Regions from separate parts of the Ruegeria sp. BE9 genome, predicted to be linked through region 2. Evidence: riboswitches for the same ligand, from Rfam matches in the RefSeq annotation. Region 2 holds a riboswitch; each other region holds the start of a gene.
The links. A riboswitch is a leader RNA that binds a small molecule or an ion and turns the genes downstream of it on or off. The one in region 2 is predicted to bind cobalamin.

Region 1 (3,366 bases), on a different contig from region 2:
AGGGGGCGCATCTCATCGCGGACCACTTTAGCAATCATCTGTTGCTGTTCTGCGTTAAATGACGCTGCATCGGTCGTTGAGGCTGTTGCGGTGGGTGTTACTATAGCCTCGACACCCATGATTTCCGCGACTTCTTGGGCAGGCATGACGATTTCAGCGATATGACCGGCGCCGAGATCCGCAAAGAAAGTATGCGTAACGGCTAAGGTCGGTTTGTAGATAAAGAAGCCATCGCCGTCTGTGACCACACGGCCCAATTCGGTTCCGTCCGGTCCGCTCACGACAACCTCGGTGTCACTTGCCATGTCACCATTCGAGAACCCCAGTTCTCCTTCTATCGAGTCACCGGAGGCAAAGACACCCGCGATAACCTTGTGCGCCAGCGCCGGTAAAGGCGCACAGCACAAAGCCAGAATGAGAACCATATGCTTCATGTGGTTGCTCCTTTGAGGAAGAGCTCGGGCTTGACCTTACGGGCCAGCAACACAGCAAAACCAGTCAGCAGCGCTTCGATCGCCATGACAGGGATATGTGCAAAGAACACGAGCTTGGCGGCGGGCAGGAATTCCTCACCCGACAGGGCCAGCGAAATGGCGACCATTGCGGTTGTAGCCGCGATTGCGAAGGCTCCGCCTACGCCCCCCCAAATCGCGCCATGCAGAGGTGTTCCGCGTGCGATCAGGCGGCCAAAGAGCATTCCGGCCAGAACTGCAGGCAGCGCAATGTTGAGGGTGTTGATCCCCAATACCGTCAACCCGCCAAAGCCAAAGAAGACAGCTTGGAGCAAAAGCCCGACGAACAGTGCCGGGAAGGCGGCCCAGCCGAGCAAAAGCCCGGCCATGCCATTCAGGATCAAATGCACCGACGACGGACCGATCGGGACGTGGATCAAGGAAGCCACGAAGAAGGTGGCCGACAGCACCCCCGCAGTGGGGATGCGATCAAGATCCAGCGACCTGAGACCCATAGCAATCCCGCCCGCGGCCGCAACGGCGCCGCCAATGACGACCGGGTTGGAAAGGGCTCCGTCGACGATGTGCATCTCTTACTCCATGTCCCAGGCGCGGATCCAGATGACCGCATCCTGGCTGAGTTCTTTGCCCTCATGTTCGGTTGCCGGACCCGAACCAAGTGCAGCGAACCCCCAATAACCCGCTTTCGGTACGCCGAACGAGAAATAACCGTTATCGTCCGAAATGGCGACCACAGCGCCACCTGGCATCGGAGAGACCGACGGAGTCGATGACGCCGCGCTGTCCATGTCTGGTTCAGCGGCCATGTATTCGATCTCGATCTCGGCACCTGCTACCGGTTGACCATCGGCCAATACGCGGCCGGTGAATGTTGAACCCGCGATAACGTTGGTTGGCTTGTTCAGCGGAATGATCTCGGTTGCCAAACCAACCGGATTCATCCAGTCGGTTGGCAGCTCATTGCGGTTCAGAAACGCCTTGGTTAGCTGCTGGATGTAGATGTCCTCGGATTCCTCATAGTAGGGCTGAGGAACGGTAACCAGCACGTAGTCACCCGAGCGTTTGACAGGAACCGAACCCTTGAACGCCGCGCCTTCGTTCTCACCGCCGGTAAAACGCACGGGTTCCAACGTATCCAGCAGGTCGGTTTTCTCACCATTGTGGATCACATAGAATTCCTGTGGCTTCTCCAGATCCATGACATGGCCGTTCTCGAACGGGTGCCAAAAGATGAGCTTTACCGGAACATCACCTGGTTTCTCGATCATGGTTTCGGTGGTGTATTCCAGCAGGAAATGCGCCTGTGCCATGGCGGGTAGCGCCAGAGCGGTTGCGGCCGCGCAGAGCAGCTTTTTCATGTAAATTCGTCCTTGTCCCATCGCGCCATTCCCGGCACGAAATGCGTTGTGACTGAGGGGGTCCAAGGCCGTTGTGCTTAATTAAGCATCCCGGTCCGCGAACATCCCGTCGCCGATTAGGAGTGCTCCTAATGGGAGCACATGTCCGGCAGGTCTCCTGACTTGCGGGTCTAAGCGTTGGACTGGCCTTCCCGAGTACCCTCAGTGGCGTATCAGCCCTGCTCGCCGCCTACAGTTGCGGGTGCAGTTGCGGAATTGGGCCAAAACCCTCACCGCATTCCCTATTGATTCCAAAGCGAGCTCCGGAACCGGACATGCCGAGCGGCTTGCCAGACATTGCTGTTCTCAGTCAACAAACTTTTGCATCAGGAGCAGGAAAAAGCCGGGGCAGAATACCCCAACGTTCGGGCAAGAAACGTCAACCAATTAGCGCTCGTGCCTTAACCAAGTCTGTGTAAGCGCGATTAATTCAATCATAACAGCAAGCTTGGCCGGATTTGGCAGCATCAGGAGTAAGCAAAACAGTTGAATGTAAAGTGGCGCATTGATGCCGACGAACCCTTTAAATGAAGGGCTTTGAGGTCAATGCGGTGAACCCACTGTTCGATTTGACCACCATCGGGATTAGCAGTGGTGAGAATCGAGGAACGCCCTATCGCATCGCTTTATCTAAGTGGAGTCTTACGCCCAGAAAATCCTTCATTTCCTTCTGCCCTTTGGGAGTTACCGAAAGAACTCTGCGTTCTTTGGTTCGGATTATCCAGCTTCTCTCGAAAGCCAGTTCAGCCACCGCCGCACCTACCGCTCCTGCAACGTGGTGACGGCGTTCACTCCAATCCAGACATTGGCGAGCAAACAGCCGCTTCGAAGTACGCAAGTCCGACACATCAATTCCAAGGGACGTAAACATCGCCACCCCTTTTGGTGTCAGATCGTAATCACTGTCCAAAGGAACCAAGGAGCCATTTTCCACCAACGCATCCGCAATCGCGACGCCCAGACGACCAGCGATGTGATCATAACACATGCGCGCATCCTGAATGGGCGTTCGCACCTTTGGTTTGGCTGGCACACCGGGATCAATTTGTGCTGTCTGCACCGCAAGCTGTTCCAGCGCATTAGCGATCTCGGGCGAAGCTAACCTGTAGTAATTGTGTCTTCCACTTTTCTCTCGCGACACCAAACCGCCAGCAAGCAAAAGCCCGAGGTGCTCGCTTGCAGTGGCGGCTGAAACACCAGCAACACCCGCAAGTTCGGTCGCGGTCAAAGCCCTGCCATCAAACAATTCTGTCAGCATCAAAGCGCGCGCTGGCGAACCGATCAACGCGCCGACACGGGACATCGGAGGTTCATCATACATACTTCGGAAATATCCGAAACATGCCCTGTCGGTCAACCTATAGACCTCTGAAACACAGGTTGATTGGCTCTAGGCGTCCGCATCAAACCGTTAAGAGCTAGAACAGTGGGTGAGGATAAACGAAATGACTACCAGAGTACTTCAACCTCACCACAGAATGGGCATCGTTCTGGTC
Region 2 (3,366 bases):
GCTGAGGTCATCGTTGAACTCGGACGCCTCATTCACCTGCAGAATTTCGGAACACAGGTTCGACATGTTGATCCGGCCCGCGATGGGGTTCATCCGGTTCACCGTGTCTTCGAACATCACGTAAGGGTAGCCGGATTCGAACTGAATCTCGGCAATGGTCTGGAAAAACTCGCGAGCGTTGACCTTTGATTTGCGGATGCGCTTGTCATCGACCATCTCGTTGTACTTCTCAGTGACCGAGATTTCCGAGAACGGCACGCCATAGACCTTTTCCACATCATGCGGCGAGAAAAGGTACATATCGGCGTTCTTTTTCGCCAGCTCAAAGGTGATGTCGGGGATCACCACGCCAAGGCTCAGCGTTTTGATGCGGATTTTCTCATCCGCGTTTTCGCGCTTGGTGTCGAGGAACCGCATGATGTCCGGGTGGTGGGCGTTCAGATAGACCGCGCCAGCTCCTTGCCGCGCACCCAGCTGGTTGGCGTAGGAGAAGCTGTCTTCCAGCAGTTTCATCACAGGGATCACGCCAGAGGATTGGTTCTCAATCCCTTTGATCGGGGCGCCATGCTCGCGGATGTTGGTCAGCAACAGTGCAACGCCACCGCCGCGCTTGGACAGCTGCAGGGCTGAGTTGATGCCGCGCCCGATGCTCTCCATGTTGTCTTCCAGACGCAGTAAGAAGCACGAGATTAGTTCGCCGCGTGAGGCCTTGCCCGCGTTCAGAAAGGTCGGGGTAGCGGGCTGGAAACGGCCAGCTAACATTTCTTCCATGAAGGACACGGCCAGCGCCTCATCGCCACGCGCTAGAGCCAGCGCGGTCATGACAACGCGATCCTCATAACGTTCGAGGTACCTTTGTCCGTCACGAGTTTTCAGGGTGTACGAGGTGTAATACTTGAATGCGCCCAGAAAGGTCGGGAACCGGAATTTCTTTGCATAGGCCGCATCCCAGATCTTGCGCATGAAGTTCTTGGAATACTGGTCCAGAACGGCCTCTTCATAATAGCCCTCGGAAACCAGATACCCCAGCTTTTCATCCAGCGAGTGGAAGAATACTGTGTTCTGGTTCACATGCTGCAGGAAGTACTGCCGCGCGGCCATACGGTCGGCGTCGAAGCGGATCTTCCCCTCACTATCATAGAGGTTCAGCATCGCATTCAGCGCGTGATAGTCCTGCTCATTTACGCTGCTGTCGAGCATTGGTTTCTCCCTAATCTCTCAAGCCCTGCGCGGACGCGGGCGATGTCTGTTTCGGTGCCGGCCAGTTCAAAGGAATAGAGCAGCGGCACCTTGCATTTCTGCGCGATGATGCGACCGGCCAAAGCGTAGGTCGCACCGAAATTCCGATTTCCGGTGCCAATCACCCCTACGATTCCAGCGCGTCGGAGGGGATCGTTCAGGAACTGGATCACCTGTTTAGGAACTGCTCCGCGACCTTCGCAATCGGCATAAGTTGGGCACATTAAAACATATGGGCTTCTGGGTTCAGGCTGCTGATCCACCTCTATCGGAATGCGTAAAGAAGGCAGGCCCAGCCGCGTAACAAAGCGGTGGGTGTTTCCCGATTTCGATGAGAAATAGACCAGCGCCGGGATCGGCGCGGTCACGGATCAGGCCAGTTGGGCGATCATGTCCGGGCGAAAGCCAGACCAGTGATCGCTGCCTGCGATTACGACTGGTGCCTGACGATAGCCCAGCTCGGTCACATGGGTCATCGCGCTGTCGTCTTCGGTCAGGTCGACGACGTCATATATAATGCCTTTTGCGTCCAGCGCGCGGGTGGTGGCGGTGCATTGTACACAGGCGGGTTTGGAATATACGGTAATGCTCATTGGTCCTCTGTCCTTTTAATCAAAGCCGAGGACGTCACGGGTAATAAGTTCCCGATGCGCGCCCCCGAACCCTCCGTTCGTGGTTATCGTCTACGCCTGCGGCAGGTCTCCTGGCTCGCGGATCAATGTTCGGACTGGCCTTCCCAAAAGGAAACTTTCAGTGGCATATTCAGCCGAACTCTCCGCTTACAGTTGCGGGGGCAGCGCCGGAATTTCACCGGTTTCCCTCTTAGCTTTCGACATGAATCGAAAGAACCGAAGCAACACCATATTGGGTTTGGTGGTGATGGTTTGTCAACATATTGGGTGAGGCAGCTTGAGGATTCTTTTGACTTGCTAACATCGTGATATTCAAAATAGTGCGCGTGATCCGGCGCGTTGCAGGGACGAGAAACAAGCCTTTATTTGCTTGATGCCTTATAAAACCGTTTAGTCACAGCGCAATCTGCAAGGAATTGACTGCGTAGTTTTAGGTCGTCATTAGGCAATTGGTTTCTTCTGAGACGAGGGCGAAAGGTCGGCGGGCTTTACCGTTCAATTCGCGGTGGACAACAGTCATGAACGATTTGGCCAAAAGTGCAGTTTGGTGGAGTTCAGATCCCGCAAATTGATTGACGGCGCAAACGTTACAATCGCCAGTACGACGCAAAACCTACAAGACCGGACCTATGTACCGCGAAGGCAAGCCGGGTTGTACCTTGTGGATACAAAGCTCAGATGGACATGAGCCATTTTTTGAAAATTCTAACTGTGACTCGTTCCTGATCGCCGGGTCGGCAGACGAAATACAATCCGCGGTCCAGAGGAACATTGCTTTGATCGAGACGGGTCAGTCGGCCAAGCTTTAAGTCCCTCTCCGCCAAAAGGTGTCTGGCCAACGCAACGCCTTGCCCATCAATCGCAGCTTCCAAGAGAACAGCACTATCCACGTATTTTATGCTCTGTGCGTTGATGCGTTCGGGGTTCAATCCAACTTGCTCGGCCCAGCTTTCCCATCCGACGTTAAATGCATCGTGTAAGAGGGGAAGGTTGGCGATGTCTTCGGCGCTCAAGGGCAAGTCTGTTTTCTCAACAAGTGAGGGCGCGGCTACGACAATCAATTCCTCTTGTCTAATTTTCTCATGATAGAGCCCGTCCCAGCCGGGTTCTCCAAACCTCAGAGCTACATCGACCTCAGATGTGTCGAAGTTCGCAAGGGCATCGTTCGTGTCCAGCAACAAGGCAATACCCGGATGCTTCTGTTGAAATGAACTCAGTAACGGCACAAGCCATTTGAGCGCCAGTGAAGTGGATAATGAAACTGTAAGCGACTGTCGGTGATGTAGCCGCTTCACATCCATTACGCCCAGTTGTAGCGCTGAAAACGCCCCGCGTGTCGATTGATACAGGCGTTCTCCGGCTTTGGTCAGTTCAACGCCATTGGGGCGGCGATGAAAGAGCGAGACGCCGAGATGAAGTTCTAGCAGTTTAATCTGCCGACTGATCGCCCCGTGAGTGACGTTCAGAACATTCGCTGCCTTGGTCACGTTGGAGT
Region 3 (3,366 bases), on a different contig from region 2:
TGGCTACGCAATGTTCGCACTGGCCGCAGGGTTCCGTCGTAGGTTTGCCTTCCCCATCAGGACCGATGCAGTTCATGCCTTTGGCAATGATCCTCGCGGTTGTGGTCTTACCGGTTCCGCGTATGCCGGTCATGATAAAGGCCTGCGCGATACGGTCAGCCTCGAACGCGTTTTTCAGCGTTCGTACCATTGCGTCCTGGCCGACGAGATCGGCAAAGGTTTCGGGGCGGTATTTACGGGCGAGAACCTGATAGGCGGGGCTTGGCGTGTCGTTCATGTCTGCTCTGTCGGATTCGGTTCAAGGATGCAGCGTAGAGGCCCCCGCCGCCCACGTCCACAGCAGGCTTGGGTGAATTTCAGTTTGCAGGGCGGATAACGCGACATAGAACAGATAAACGTGTCAACATTGCTGCAAGGATAGAAATGTGAACCCTCTGTCGTTTTACCCATTGTCAGTCGGGCACGGCACAGTTGCCCTGTCGCCTATGCCGGGGCGTGGTGGTCGGTATGCGCAGGATTTGATTGCGATATGCGATTGGCAACCGGATCTGGTCATCTCAATGACGACACAGGTCGAGATGGCACAGGAAGGTGCAGGTGCGTTTGGTGTTGATCTAGAAGCCCATGGTATTTCTTGGGCGCACTTGCCAATAGAGGATTTTGGTGCCCCGTCACCAGCAACTCAGGCCAAGTGGCCGGCTATAAGCAAGGCTGTGAGGCAGATTTTGTCCGGTTCCGGGCGCGTATTGGTTCACTGCCGTGGGGGGTGCGGACGGTCGGGGATGATCGTTCTGCGTCTCATGGTCGAGAACGGTGAACTGCCAAAGGCCGCACTGAAACGCCTGCGCGATGTAAGGCCATGCGCGGTCGAGACTGACGGGCAGATGGCATGGGCTGCGCAGGCAGCCCGGCCCTGATTTTCTGTGTCAGAGTGCCAGTTGATTATCGACTTGGATGATCGGAGGGGGAGCCAAAGCCAAAACTTCGAGCATCGCGCAAGGCGGGTTGGCCACAACGTCTGTGGGCAGAGAGCTGAAGACATCCGCGAACATCATATCTGCGTAGTGTTCAAGTGACTCGATTGAAACATCAGTTCCCGAACCGCAAAACACTCGGATCTGGTCCTGGCGCGCGCGAAAGCGTGCTGTGCAGCCTTCGGGGCAGTGGGTCAATTCGCTGCTGCCCTCGACTTGAAAATCAGGTGTTGTCGCAGGGGCTGCGGTCTCGATCGCCTGAGTAATGACCCGAGCGACTTGTGCCAGTGCCGGACAGGTTTTTCCGGTGCGCTGGCACACGGTGGCAGAAAATTCGTGAGTTTTGGTCTTCCAGATCATAGTGCGCCCTCCGCGCGATAGACGGGGCATAGATCAGGTATGACAGCGAACTGACGACCTGCCCGGACACCCCGTCCGAGTTTCGGTTTTAGTTCGATGGCAGGTCTCCTGACTTGCGGGTCGTCGCTTTGCCAACCTTCCCAGCCTACGGCCAGTGGTAATTCGGCATCGCTCTCCGCTTACAGTTGCGGGGGCAGTCGCGGCATTGGTCCGTTCCGGCATTACCGGGGTGGACCGCACCGTGTTCCCTTTTCATCCCGCCCCGAGATCGGGGACGAGAACCATCGAGCCATCGCTAGCGGTTGAGAGAGGCGCGAGTCAAGCAGCCTTTTGCGCAACAGGGTGGACGCGAGGTCATGCAGCACCAGTGTTGACTCGGCAGGTCAAAACATGGCGATTGAAGGAAGTGAACTGAACAGTTCAGAGATAGAGGTGCGTCATGCTGGACAATTCGTCGGCAGTTCTGGCAGAAGATTTTCACTTTCCTTCAGGCCCTGCCAGCCTGTCGGCACGACTATATTTGCCTGCGACTAACCCCCGGACTGCAGTTGTAATTCACGGTGCGACCGGTGTGCCTCGGGACTACTACCAGCATTTCGCCCATTGGCTGGCTGCCGAACATGGCATGGCCTGCCTTACCTACGACTACAGTGATTTTGGTCATTCTCTGGCTGGTTCCTTAAAGGCGTCACGGGTCAAGATGGCAGATTGGGCACTCATCGATATGCCAGCTGCACGTGCCGAAATGAGGCGGAGATTCCCAGAAGCCGAACAATGGAGCATTGGTCATTCCGTTGGCGGGATGCTTGGGCCAATCCAGCCCGATATCGATCAGATCGACCGTATGATTTGTGTCTGCTCGGGCCCTGTGACCGTTTCCGACCACCCATGGCCCTACCGGGCACTGGCTTTACTGTTTTGGTACGGCCATGCGCCTCTTGCTGTCAAAGCCTTGGGCTATCTTCCGGGTAAGGCGCTGGGTTTTGGCGCGGACCTACCTGCAAGCGTCTATTGGCAGTGGCGGGGATGGTGTACCGCGCCGCGCAATTACTTGCCCGAGATTGGCCTGACTCTACCCGAAGCACGCTGGGCGGAATCGGATACTCCCGTTGATCTGATTACTTTCGTCGATGATGATTTGGTGCCGCCAAATGCAGTTTGGCGCTTGGCTGATCTTTACGGTCCGAAAGCGCGCCGCCATCTATTATCGCCGGGTGATTTCGGTCTGCCCAAAGTCGGGCATATCGGCGCGTTTGCCCGTCGTAACGCGGCTGTCTGGCCACGACTGATCGCGTAATTCCGCTTATTCGGACGTTCTGCCTGTGTAAGGGGAGAAGTGAGAGGTTGGACATCGACCCAAGCGGGGCTCGTTGTGGCTGCTTCCTTCCGGACCTGACCAGGTTGGCGAGGCGCTCGCCCGCGCCAACCTCTCAAGGGTTGATATAGGCAGTAAGCGTGAGAATGACAACCCGTCACAATGTCAAACGGATCAGTAGAAAGCCCGCGTCATCTTCTCCGATAACAGCGGGATTGAATTCATCCAGCTCGTCTAAATACCGACGCGCGGCCTGGCCGGTTCTCAGTGTCGCAGACGCACCGTTCAGAGGCCTGAATCGAAAGGGTTGAGGCGCAGTTTCGAGCGGGTCGGGTGGCAGATCGTTGGACAGGTAGTCCCGTAAAATCTCTTGAATTGATAGGATTGGCAGTTTGATGCGCTCTGCGTGTTCGAGGAAAGAGAAATGCCCGCCGCCATTGGCACGATAATTGTTGAGCGCAACGACAAAGCGCTGATCAGCCTCCAAAGGGTGCCCGTTCAGACAAATATCCCGAATCCGATGATGTGCGGGATGGATCAGATGTCCGCCAGCATCAAAGCGCGGTGGTTGAGAGAGATCTATTTGGTACGTAAGCCCCTTAAGGATATCAAAGTTATGTCCGGCTCTGTTTTGGGCGACTAAATCTGTTTGAGTGCCATATGAAAGCTGATTGAACACACTGGCGGACATTTCAAGCCATTGTTGGATCTGCTTTG
Region 4 (3,366 bases), on a different contig from region 2:
AGTATTCGTCGAGCCTTGTGTCTTCACGCCCGTCCGCTGGCAAAACAGCCAAGGCAATACCCTTGGCTTGCGCAAGCGCCAGAACCTGCTGCAACCCGTAGGTCCAGTAAGGCACTCCGCCGATCAGGCGAATTAGGATGCCCTTTGCGCCCTCCAATGTCTGTTCTACATAAGTGTCGACGGACAGAGGGTGTTTCAGCGCGGTCAAGTTAGCCAATCGCATCGTGGGCATACGCCCCTCGGGGCCTCCACCACGATGCCAGCCTGCCGCGAAAGCGCCAAGGTCACTGTCCGAGAAGGACAGCACCACCAAATCCGCTGGGCTCTGGCCCAGATCGGTTGGGGTTTCAGTTTCTTCTAACCCGTGGCTTTCGCGGAAGACGACGTGCATGGCTTACTCGGCAGCCTCGGTCACACCCACGAGAATATCGCGGATTGCAGCCTCTTTGATGTCGTCATGCTCGGCGATGACAACCAGACGCGAGCGGCGCTCTTCACCCGGCTCCCACGGACGGTCGTACTGGTGACGGACGCGCGCGCCAACAGCTTGCACAAGCAAGCGCATTGGCTTGCCTGCGACGGCAGCATACCCTTTGACACGCAGGATATTCAGTTCATTGGCCAGGCGTTCGATCTTGGCAACCAAATCGGCTGGATCGGACTGTTCTGGCAACTCAACGATGATGCTTTCGAAGTCGTCATGCTCGTGATCATGGTGACCGTCGTGATGCGACGGACGGGCGTCCATGTCGTCTTCTGCAGCGGCTTCTAGGCCTAGAACAACGCGTACGTCTACGGCACCTTCGGCAACCTCGACAACGGGCAGGGGGCGCGGCGCTTCGGCGGCGATGACCGCTTTCGCTTTGGCAACACCTTCTGGACCGGCCAGATCGGGCTTGGTCAGCAGGATGATGTCGGCGCAGGAAATCTGATCTTCAAACACTTCAGACAGAGGCGTTTCGTGATCGATCGAGTCATCGGCCAGGCGCTGGGCGTCTACGGCCTCGACATTCGGGGCAAAACGACCGGCAGCAACAGCTTCGGCATCGGCCAGAGCGATCACGCCATCGACCGTAATTTTCGAACGGATATCTGGCCAATCAAACGCTTTCAGCAGCGGCTTGGGCAGGGCGAGACCGGACGTTTCGATCAGGATGTGATCGGGGCGCGGCTCAAGCGCCATCAGGGCCTCGATGGTCGGGATGAAGTCATCAGCCACGGTGCAGCAGATGCAGCCGTTTGCCAGCTCCATGATGTTTTCCGCTGGGCAATCCGGGATCGCGCAGGATTTCAGGATGTCGCCGTCAACACCAACATCGCCGAATTCGTTGACCACAACCGCCAGACGCTTGCCCTGTGGGTTCTGCATCAGGTGCTTGACCAGAGTGGTTTTGCCCGATCCCAGAAAGCCGGTGATCACTGTGACGGGAAGTTTTTCGAGATTCGACATTTTAGGCTCCAATCGGGGGAATACGGGCAGCGCAGTTTTTGCGGAAGTGTTCTGGACGCTCACGCCATTTGACCAACCCATCTTCGGTGGCCAGATATTTGGTCACACCTTCGACGATGGTTTCGACGTGATCGGTTTCATTCAGGTTTTCGTACACGAAGGTCCAACGAGACGGCCCACCACGAAGAACGATCGAGCACCCCTGATCGCAGTTCGACAGGCATTCGACTGGTTTCAGTTCGATTCCATTGGGTAAATCGGCGTTTTCCAACGCTTTGTGCAGCAAGGCACCAGGTCGCTGCGCGTCATCCTCGACAGGCAGGCCGCGACGGCAAGTGGTACAAACCAGCAGTTCGACTGGCGTGGTCTCAGTCATGTCTCTCATCCCCCCAAACCTCTTCGTGGGGGACGGGGTTTCATGCGGGCCACGTATTCCGACATGGACCCGACACCGGAACACCCCGCCCGGTTGCAACTTCGGGTGCTGGCAGGTCTCCCGGCTTGCGGATGTCAGAGGCTGAGCTCTGGCAGGTGTCCCGCCTTCCCGGCCTTTTGGGCCAGTGGCTTTGGGCACCTTCTCCGGTCACGGTCGCGGGGGCGGCTGCGTTTGGCGGATAACCGTTGACGCATTCCCTTTTCATCCACGTTTAAATGGACACCAACGCAAGGGGACATGCGGCACGGGTAGGGGCCTTGTCAAGCACGAGACAAGGGTTGAAACCAAAGAGGAAAGAAAAGCGACCAGCCTTTGTCAATCAGCGGCATCTGTCGCCAGACGATCCCGCAGCCATGAGCAGAACAAACCAGACGCGGCCGTTCGCTGCGCATCCCCCTGAGGGCTAATCAGATAATGCGACTGGGCAAAAGGAATCGCGGGGCCGGCAATAGCGATCGGCGCACCCTGACGGATGGCGTTCTGGGCGAACCTTTCAAGGATGGTCGCGTAGCCCGCTCCTGCCATTACAAGCTGCAATGCGGCGACTGTTGTATCTACTGAATGCTGCGGCGACTGTTCGGCGGGTGTAATGGTGTTGGCTTCGAAGTAACGTGCCCAGTTGTCCTCATACCCTAGGATTTGGATCAATGGGCCACAATCGGGTGAGATTAGGTCTGGGATTTCGCTCTCGGATCGGCAGATTGGAACCAGCTTTTCGTCTGAGAGTTTTTCAGATTTGACCCCGGGCCAGTCGCCGTAACCCAGGCGGATCTCAACATCCACATCATTGGGCGCTATGCTGTCATTCCAGATATGTGACACCAACCGAACCGGTATCTCGGGATGCTGAGCTGAAAACTCGGGGAGTTCTGCGGCAATCCAATAGGTCGCCGTCGAAATAGCAGCCCGTATTGTCAAAGTTTGCCGGGATGACGGGCCGAACAAGCTGTTGGTGGACAGTGCGATATCCCCCAGCGCACGCCGGACTGTTAGCGAGTACGACTGCCCCAGTTCCGTCAAGTTCAAACGTCGCGCGTTTCGGATGAATAGCTTCTGTCCCAGTTCGGCCTCTAGTGACCTGATGTGCAGTGAAACAGCCGTTTGAGTCAGGCCAAGTTCTTGCGCTGTTGTGGTGAAGTTGAGATGGCGTGCGGCGGATTCAAAACTGCGCAGCCATACTGGGTTTGGAAGTCTGTCCATTTATCACCAAAATAATCCGATCATTATGGGCGTTATTATTCATTTTAGTTTCTGCTTGGCAACGGGGATACTTGGAACCAACACGACTAGCTGGAGGAAAAAATGAAAGTCGGATTTATCGGTTTGGGCAACGTCGGCGGCAAGCTGTCTGGGTCACTTCTGCGCAATGGAGTTGATCTGACAGTGCACGATCTCAATCCGGAATTGGTGGCGGAATTCGTTGGAAGGGGCGCCAAACCTGCGGAGAGCCCTGCACAGTTGATGCGTGATTGCGACGCGG

Region 1: it holds a riboswitch for cobalamin, as region 2 does, so the genes downstream of both, ACR0EO_RS14660 (DUF4198 domain-containing protein) here and nrdH (glutaredoxin-like protein NrdH) in region 2, are expected to answer to the same signal.
Region 3: it holds a riboswitch for cobalamin, as region 2 does, so the genes downstream of both, ACR0EO_RS19020 (hypothetical protein) here and nrdH (glutaredoxin-like protein NrdH) in region 2, are expected to answer to the same signal.
Region 4: it holds a riboswitch for cobalamin, as region 2 does, so the genes downstream of both, ACR0EO_RS00310 (DUF1636 family protein) here and nrdH (glutaredoxin-like protein NrdH) in region 2, are expected to answer to the same signal.

Annotation. Positions count from the first base shown of each region.
Region 1 is NZ_JBQFTS010000005.1:96,850-100,215, reverse strand. It holds gene ACR0EO_RS14670 (cobalt ABC transporter permease) at 1-434, opposite strand, end outside; gene cbiM (cobalt transporter CbiM) at 431-1,042, opposite strand; gene ACR0EO_RS14660 (DUF4198 domain-containing protein) at 1,046-1,831, opposite strand; cobalamin riboswitch at 1,962-2,159, opposite strand; gene ACR0EO_RS14655 (ArsR/SmtB family transcription factor) at 2,484-3,191, opposite strand; gene ACR0EO_RS14650 (DMT family transporter) at 3,316-3,366, shown strand, end outside.
Region 2 is NZ_JBQFTS010000009.1:25,056-28,421, forward strand. It holds gene nrdE (class 1b ribonucleoside-diphosphate reductase subunit alpha) at 1-1,200, opposite strand, end outside; gene nrdI (class Ib ribonucleoside-diphosphate reductase assembly flavoprotein NrdI) at 1,182-1,595, opposite strand; gene nrdH (glutaredoxin-like protein NrdH) at 1,611-1,832, opposite strand; cobalamin riboswitch at 1,916-2,107, opposite strand; gene ACR0EO_RS19380 (LysR substrate-binding domain-containing protein) at 2,546-3,366, opposite strand, start outside.
Region 3 is NZ_JBQFTS010000008.1:146,589-149,954, forward strand. It holds gene ACR0EO_RS19010 (DNA polymerase III subunit gamma/tau) at 1-277, opposite strand, end outside; gene ACR0EO_RS19015 (protein-tyrosine phosphatase family protein) at 426-917, shown strand; gene ACR0EO_RS19020 (hypothetical protein) at 927-1,334, opposite strand; cobalamin riboswitch at 1,416-1,635, opposite strand; gene ACR0EO_RS19025 (alpha/beta hydrolase family protein) at 1,774-2,631, shown strand; RNA gene ffs (signal recognition particle sRNA small type) at 2,669-2,767, opposite strand; gene ACR0EO_RS19035 (bifunctional 2',3'-cyclic-nucleotide 2'-phosphodiesterase/3'-nucleotidase) at 2,807-3,366, opposite strand, start outside.
Region 4 is NZ_JBQFTS010000001.1:64,768-68,133, forward strand. It holds gene cobN (cobaltochelatase subunit CobN) at 1-391, opposite strand, end outside; gene cobW (cobalamin biosynthesis protein CobW) at 395-1,450, opposite strand; gene ACR0EO_RS00310 (DUF1636 family protein) at 1,452-1,826, opposite strand; cobalamin riboswitch at 1,920-2,128, opposite strand; gene ACR0EO_RS00315 (LysR substrate-binding domain-containing protein) at 2,202-3,086, opposite strand; gene ACR0EO_RS00320 (NAD(P)-dependent oxidoreductase) at 3,189-3,366, shown strand, end outside.